DNA from 2 places in the Streptomyces sp. NPDC014907 genome. Region 2 is predicted to be linked to the other one. Evidence: riboswitches for the same ligand, from Rfam matches in the RefSeq annotation. Region 2 holds a riboswitch; the other holds the start of a gene.
The links. A riboswitch is a leader RNA that binds a small molecule or an ion and turns the genes downstream of it on or off. The one in region 2 is predicted to bind cyclic di-AMP.
Positions count from the first base shown of each region.

Region 1 (3,232 bases), on a different contig from region 2:
TGGTGCGCCGCAGCAGCAAACGGCTCGCGTCGGCCCGGGTCATCGCGGAGAACGCGCAGAAGGCGGTGCTGCCGACGCCCCCCGAACGGATCGGCGGACTCGTGTGCGCCGCCCGCTACGAGGCGGCGCAGGCGGACGCGTTCGTCGGCGGCGACCTCTTCGCCGTACAGGACACCCCCTACGGGGTGCGACTCGTGGTCGGGGACGTGCGGGGCAAGGGGATGGAGGCGGTCGAGGCCGTCGCCGTCGTCATCGGGGCCTTCCGGGAGGCGGCCGAGCAGGAACGGACCCTGGAGGGCGTGGCGCAGCGGCTCGAACGGGCGCTGACCCGGGAGGGCACCCGGCGGGAGGGCCTGGACGCCGTCGAGGGGTTCACCACGGCCGTCCTGGCCGAGATCCCGCGCGCCGGCGGCAGCGGCACCTTCGACGGGTTCGTGCGGGTCGTCAACCGGGGGCACCCGCCCCCGCTGGTGCTGCACGGGGACGGACGGGTCGAACCGGTGGACCCGAGCCGGCCGGCGCTGCCGCTCGGCATGGGGGACCTGGCGTCGTGGCCGGACCGGGCCGAGGCGCGCGCGTACCCGCCGGGCACGACGCTGCTCTTCTACACCGACGGCCTCTCGGAGGCGCGGGACGGGGCCGGCGTCTTCTACGACCCGGTGGCGCGGCTGGCCGGACGGATCTTCCCCGGGCCCGAGGAACTGCTCGACGCGCTCGTGGGCGACGTGCGCCGCCACACGGGCGGCGGGGCGACGGACGACATGGCGCTGCTCGCGCTGAGCCGACCCGGGGAGGGACAGCCGGAACGGCGCCGGACGATGCCGGTGGTGCATCCGGGCGGAGGAGGTCACCACCCGTAGTCGAGAGGTGTCACTGGGATAACGATTGACAAAACGTCAGATCGCAGGGGGTTTGGAGATCCTCCGTCGCGCCCTGCTGAAGGGAGGTCAAGTCGGGACACTTCCTGCCAATTCAATGAATGATCAAGGAGAGCGGCTTGGAAACGGGGCCTCCTGTCTATTAACGTTCGATAACGCAGCGCGGTCGTCCCAGCCGTCGCAAGAGACGGCGCCGCGCGCGTGCGCCGAATCCCGAAAGGGAACCGGGGAACCACCATTTGGGGTGAATCGAGCCCGCCGCGCCCGTGCGGCGTGCCCGTAGGAGACCTTCCTGCTCCGAACCCGTCAGCTAACCCGGTAGGCGAGAAGGAAGGAAAGGAGTGCGCCTCCGTGGCGTCCAACCCCCCTGCCCCCGAAGCCCCCTTCGATGCCTTCGGTGGTGGTGCGGCCCCCTCCGCCCCCGACACCGAGTGGAACCCCACCGAGGATTCCCTGCGTGACCGGAACCGCTCCGGCGGCCGGCACCGGGTCGTCAAGCAGCGCTCCAACTTCGCCCGTTCCTCCACCGTCCTCGGCGTCGGCGTCATCGCGGCCGTCGGCGCGGGCGGCCTCGCCACCGCGCAGGACAAGCCGCCGGTGGCCATCTCGCTCCCGGACCTCCCGGACCTCGACCTGCCGGACGCCCACGACCTGCCCGGCGTCGGCTCCCTCCTGCCCGAGGAGGAGCGGGAGACGGTCGCCGAGGACCGCGTCAACCCGAACCCGCTGACCTCCACCGCCTACACCACCGGGACCGGCGAGCGGACCGGACAGGTCACGCGGGCCGCCCTGAAGACCGGGGCCCCGAGCACCGCCGACGCGGGCGAGGCGCTGCGCGCCCGCATCCTCCAGCAGGCCGAGCAGCAGCAGGCCTCCGCCGACGCCGCCGAGAGGATCGCGGCGGAGAAGGCGGCGGCGGAGAAGGCCGCGGCGGAGGCGAAGGCCAAGGCGGACGCGGCGGCGAAGGCGGCCGCCGAGGCGGAGGCGAAGGCCGAGGCGGAGGCCAGGGCGAAGGCGGAGGCCGCGGCCGAGGCGAAGGCCGAGGCCGAGCGCCTCGCCCGGCTCGCCGCGAGCTACTCGCTCCCCCTCTCCTCGTACTCCGTCACCGCGACCTACATGCAGTCCGGTTCGATGTGGTCCTCCGGGTACCACACGGGCCTCGACTTCGCGGCGCCCACCGGCACCCCGCTCAAGGCGGTCCACGGCGCCACCGTGAAGTCGGCGGCCTGGTCCGGTTCCTACGGCTACCGGATCGTCCTGGAGCTGGAGGACGGCACCGAGGTCTGGTACTGCCACCTGTCGTCCATGACGGTCGGCACGGGCCAGACCGTGTCCACCGGCGAGACCATCGGCCGCGTCGGCGCCACCGGCAACGTCTCCGGCGCCCACCTCCACCTGGAGGTGCACCCCGGCGGGGGCGGCGGCGTCGACCCGGGCGCGTGGCTGCGCTCGAAGGGCCTCACGGTCTGAGGACCCGGCGCCCGTGGCCCGAGGTCCCGGGCCCGCCCCGGCCGGGACCCCTCGCGGGGGCGCCGGCGGTCTATCCGCGGTACGGGTTGTAGTCGCCGTAGTCCAGGTACTGCGGCGGCGTCCACACCCGTCCCGTCGCCCGGGCCGCGTACGTCAGCGCGGGCGAGGCGACCGCGCGGCGCTGCCACAGGTGGTGCAGCAGTTCCCGTTCGCGGGCCGCGAAGTCGGGACCGGCCGTGCCGCGCCGGGCCCGGTCGCGCAGGAACGCGAGGGTCGTCGCGAAGGACTCGTACTCGCCGACGGCCCGGGCGGCCCGCTTGCCGTACGTCCGGGCGGCGACCGTGCGGGCGGTCCGGCGGGCCCGCATCGAGGAGAGGGCGAGCGGTTCGGCGGGGGAGAGCCAGCCGGCCGCCGCGTACGCCGGGAGCTCCCCGGCTATCGTCCGCAGCTCCCGCTGCCGGCTCCACACCGCGAGCCAGGTCAGCAGCCCGAAGGCGGGCATCATGAGCGCCCCGTAGACCGCGTAGAAGGCCAGGGCGCCCCCGAAGGTGACGGAGCCGTTCCAGGCGGCGTGCATGCCCATGGCGAGCAGCAGTCCGGCCAGGGGCAGCAGGACGCGGCGGAGCCGCCGGCCGCGCGGGGCGAGCGCGGCGAGACCGAATCCGAGACCGGTGAACACGGTGAACAGCGGATGCGCGAACGGCGACATCACGGCCCGTACGAAGAAGGTCCCGACGGTCACCGCGCCGATGCCGGGGGCGCCGATCTCCTGGTCCTCGCCGAAGGCGTTGCCGAGGTAGAGGATGTTCTCGGTGAAGGCGAAGCCGGTCGCGGTGAAGCCGGCGACGACCACGCCGTCGACGAGGCCGTTGAAGTTCCGCCGG
Region 1 covers NZ_JBVHEG010000003.1:20,263-23,494, reverse strand. Annotated here, with positions in the region: gene ACZ3IL_RS09290 (PP2C family protein-serine/threonine phosphatase) at 1-860, shown strand, start outside; cyclic di-AMP (ydaO/yuaA leader) riboswitch at 1,073-1,218, shown strand; gene ACZ3IL_RS09285 (M23 family metallopeptidase) at 1,230-2,348, shown strand; gene ACZ3IL_RS09280 (PrsW family intramembrane metalloprotease) at 2,419-3,232, opposite strand, start outside.
Region 1: it holds a riboswitch for cyclic di-AMP, as region 2 does, so the genes downstream of both, ACZ3IL_RS09285 (M23 family metallopeptidase) here and ACZ3IL_RS19065 (transglycosylase family protein) in region 2, are expected to answer to the same signal.

Region 2 (3,232 bases):
CCGCTGACCATCGGCGGGCAGGAGATCCCGGCGGGGGACCCGGTGCTCGTGGTGCTCGCCGCCGCCGACCGGGACCCGGAGCGGTTCGACGGGCCCGACACGCTCGACCTCGCCCGGCGCGACAACCAGCACCTCGGGTACGGGCACGGCATCCACTACTGCCTGGGCGCGCCGCTCGCCCGTCTCGAGGGACAGACGGCGCTGGCAACCCTGTTGACCCGCCTGCCGGACCTGGAGGCGGCCGTCGACCCGGCCGGACTGCGGTGGCGCGGAGGGCTCATCATGCGTGGATTGCGCACGCTTCCGGTGGAGTTCTCCCCCTCCGCGCGGCTCCTCCCCACTGACGGCGTGTCAGAAATGTGATCTTCACGTGATCGGGGAGCCATCGACTTGTGACGGACGTTCGAATGCGGCTACGTTTCGCGGCAGTCTCAGCCGTCACGCGAAAGGCGCTCCTATGCGTTCCGGGAACGGACGACACCGTCGCCCCCGTCAGGCCCCCGCCCTCGTCGTCGCCGCAGGGGTGACCGGATCGGCCATGGCACTGCCGCTGCTCGCCACCGGTTCCGCCTCCGCCGCCGACTCCGCCACCTGGGACCGGGTCGCCGAGTGCGAGTCCGGGGGACAGTGGAGCGCCAACACCGGCAACGGGATGTACGGCGGACTCCAGCTCACCCAGGAGAGCTGGGAGCGCCACGGCGGTCTGGCGTACGCGCCCAGCCCCGACCTGGCCAGCCGCGCCCAGCAGATCGCGGTGGCCGAGAAGGCCCTCGCCGGGGGCAGCGCCGAGTGGGCCACCTGCGCGCCGATCGCGGGCCTGACGAACGACGGGAGGTCCGCCGGGGTGGACCCGGGCCCGGCCACCGTTCCCGCGCCCGCCGTGAAGCCCGTCCCCGAGTCGGGCTGGAACACGGGCGGCTCGGGCGCCCCCGCCGCCACCCCGGAGACCACGGCGCCCGGGGCGGCCGAGAGCTCCGCGCCCCCGGCCGTCCCCGTCACGCCCACGACGCCGGGCGCGCCGGCGGCGACCACCACCCCGGCCGTGCCGTCGGCTCCCGCCACGCCGTCCGCGCCGACAGGATCGACCGGGTCCACGGCCCCGTCCGCGCCGGTGGGTCCGACCGCGCCCGGCGGCTCCCTCGCGCCCGTTACGCCCGATACGTCTGTTACGCCCGGTACGCCGGAGGGTGACGGGACGTCGGTCGCGCCCGGCACCGGCAAGCACCGGGGCGGTGCCGCACCGGAGGAAAGCCCCAAGACGGGCGAATCGATCGAATCCGGCAGACACGCCTCGGGTACGGACAAGCTCGCCGAAAACCCCACGGGCACCCCCGTCACCGACGGGGTGAGGGATTCGAGCGTAACGGACAGTCAGGGCTCTTCGGGTGAATACGTCGTGCGTCCGGGTGACAGCCTTTCGGACATCGCACGGGCGAACGAACTCCCCGGAGGGTGGACCGCCCTCTACGACGCCAACAAGCGGACCGTGGGGACCGATCCGGACCTCATCCTCCCTGGTCAGAACCTCGATCTGACGACGGCTCCGACGTCGGCGGCGGGGTAGTTCGCGGGCTTATGTCCGAATCCATGCGAGTGAGACATGGGTCTCTTTGCCCCAACTGGCGTGTCGTGTCCGGAAGCTCTGCTTCCGTCACCTCTCACCTGCGCAAACGGGCCCCGGCGGTGTGCAAGGAGAGGCGAAATTAGTCATATGAGCCTCTTTGAACTTCGGGGCGGTCTGTGCGTACGGTCGTCACCGCTCGCCACCGCGGGCCCCATCGACCGAAACGCCGAATCCTGCCGTCGGTCGACGGGAACAGTCGTCGCGCAAGCGCCGAAGGCAGGAGCGGGGGAACCAAGGTAAGCGCCGGCCCCGGCCGTTGAGACAGACGGCCGACGATCGGCTTGGGGTGAAGCCGCGTGCTAGGACACGCGGCCGGGCAACTCATTGGCCCGAACCCGACAGCTCACCTCGCAGGCGTCGGTGAGGAGAAACTCCATGCTGTTTTCCGCCAAGGGCAAACACCGCCGTCCCTCCAAGGCCACCCAGGTCGCCGCGCTCGTCGGCGTCACCGGTGTCGCCGTCGCCGCCCCGCTGATGACCGCGGGCGCCGCCTCGGCCGCCACGGCCTCCGAGTGGGACCGCGTCGCCCAGTGCGAGTCCGGTGGCAACTGGTCCATCAACACCGGCAACGGCTTCTACGGCGGCCTTCAGTTCACGTCCTCCACCTGGGCCGCGTACGGCGGCACCGCCTACGCCCCGCGGGCCGACCAGGCCTCGAAGTCCCAGCAGATCGCCGTCGCCGAGAAGGTCCTCGCGGGCCAGGGCAAGGGCGCCTGGCCGCACTGCGGCGTCGGCCTCTCGGGCGCCTCGTACGGCGGCTCCGCCGAGAGCGCGACGGAGCAGGAGAAGCCCGCGAAGAAGCAGCGGACGCAGAAGCGCTCGGCCGAGCAGCCGACCACCCGCAGCGAGCAGCGCCAGGTCCCGAAGAAGGCCGAGAAGCGCCACGCCGCTCCGCAGTCCGCCAGGAAGACCGTCATCACCCCGACCGGCGAGACGGTCAGGAAGGGCGACGGCGAGTACAAGGTCGTCACCGGCGACACCCTCAGCAGGATCGCCGCGGCGCAGGGCGTCGAGGGCGGCTGGGCCGAGCTCTTCGAGCTGAACAAGGACGTCGTCGAGAACGCCGACCTGATCTACCCGGGCCAGCAGCTCCACCTGAAGTGAGTCCGGCGGGTCGCGTGAGTCCGGCGGCTCACGCGGCCCCGACGGCCCTCCCGCGGTGACCACCCCGGTCCGGCGCGCCCTCCCCCGTGCGCGCCGGGCCGGGGTTCCCCCTTTTCCCGGCCGCTCCGCGCGGGTCCGTACGGGGCCCCCTCCGTACGGGAGTGCGGGCCGTTCAAGGGTTACCGGCCGGTAGATACGGGGTGATTCCTCACCTTGTGCGTACCCTTGGGTCCTTTTTCGTCCCAGGGTGCGGGCGCCCGGCCGACCGGAGCCCCCGGGACGGTTAGGCTCTTGCCGCAAGGCCGAGCGACCCCGCACCGACCTTGCGTCACATCCAGCGTCACATCCCAGAAGGAGATGCTCGTGCCGTCCATCGACGTCGTCGTAGCCCGGGAAATCCTGGACTCCCGAGGCAACCCCACGGTCGAGGTCGAGGTCGGCCTCGACGACGGCAGCACCGGCCGTGCTGCCGTTCCGTCCGGCGCCTCCACCGGTGCGTTCGAG
Region 2 covers NZ_JBVHEG010000006.1:293,672-296,903, forward strand. Annotated here, with positions in the region: gene ACZ3IL_RS19055 (cytochrome P450 family protein) at 1-363, shown strand, start outside; gene ACZ3IL_RS19060 (LysM peptidoglycan-binding domain-containing protein) at 458-1,564, shown strand; cyclic di-AMP (ydaO/yuaA leader) riboswitch at 1,823-1,996, shown strand; gene ACZ3IL_RS19065 (transglycosylase family protein) at 2,000-2,728, shown strand; gene eno (phosphopyruvate hydratase) at 3,086-3,232, shown strand, end outside.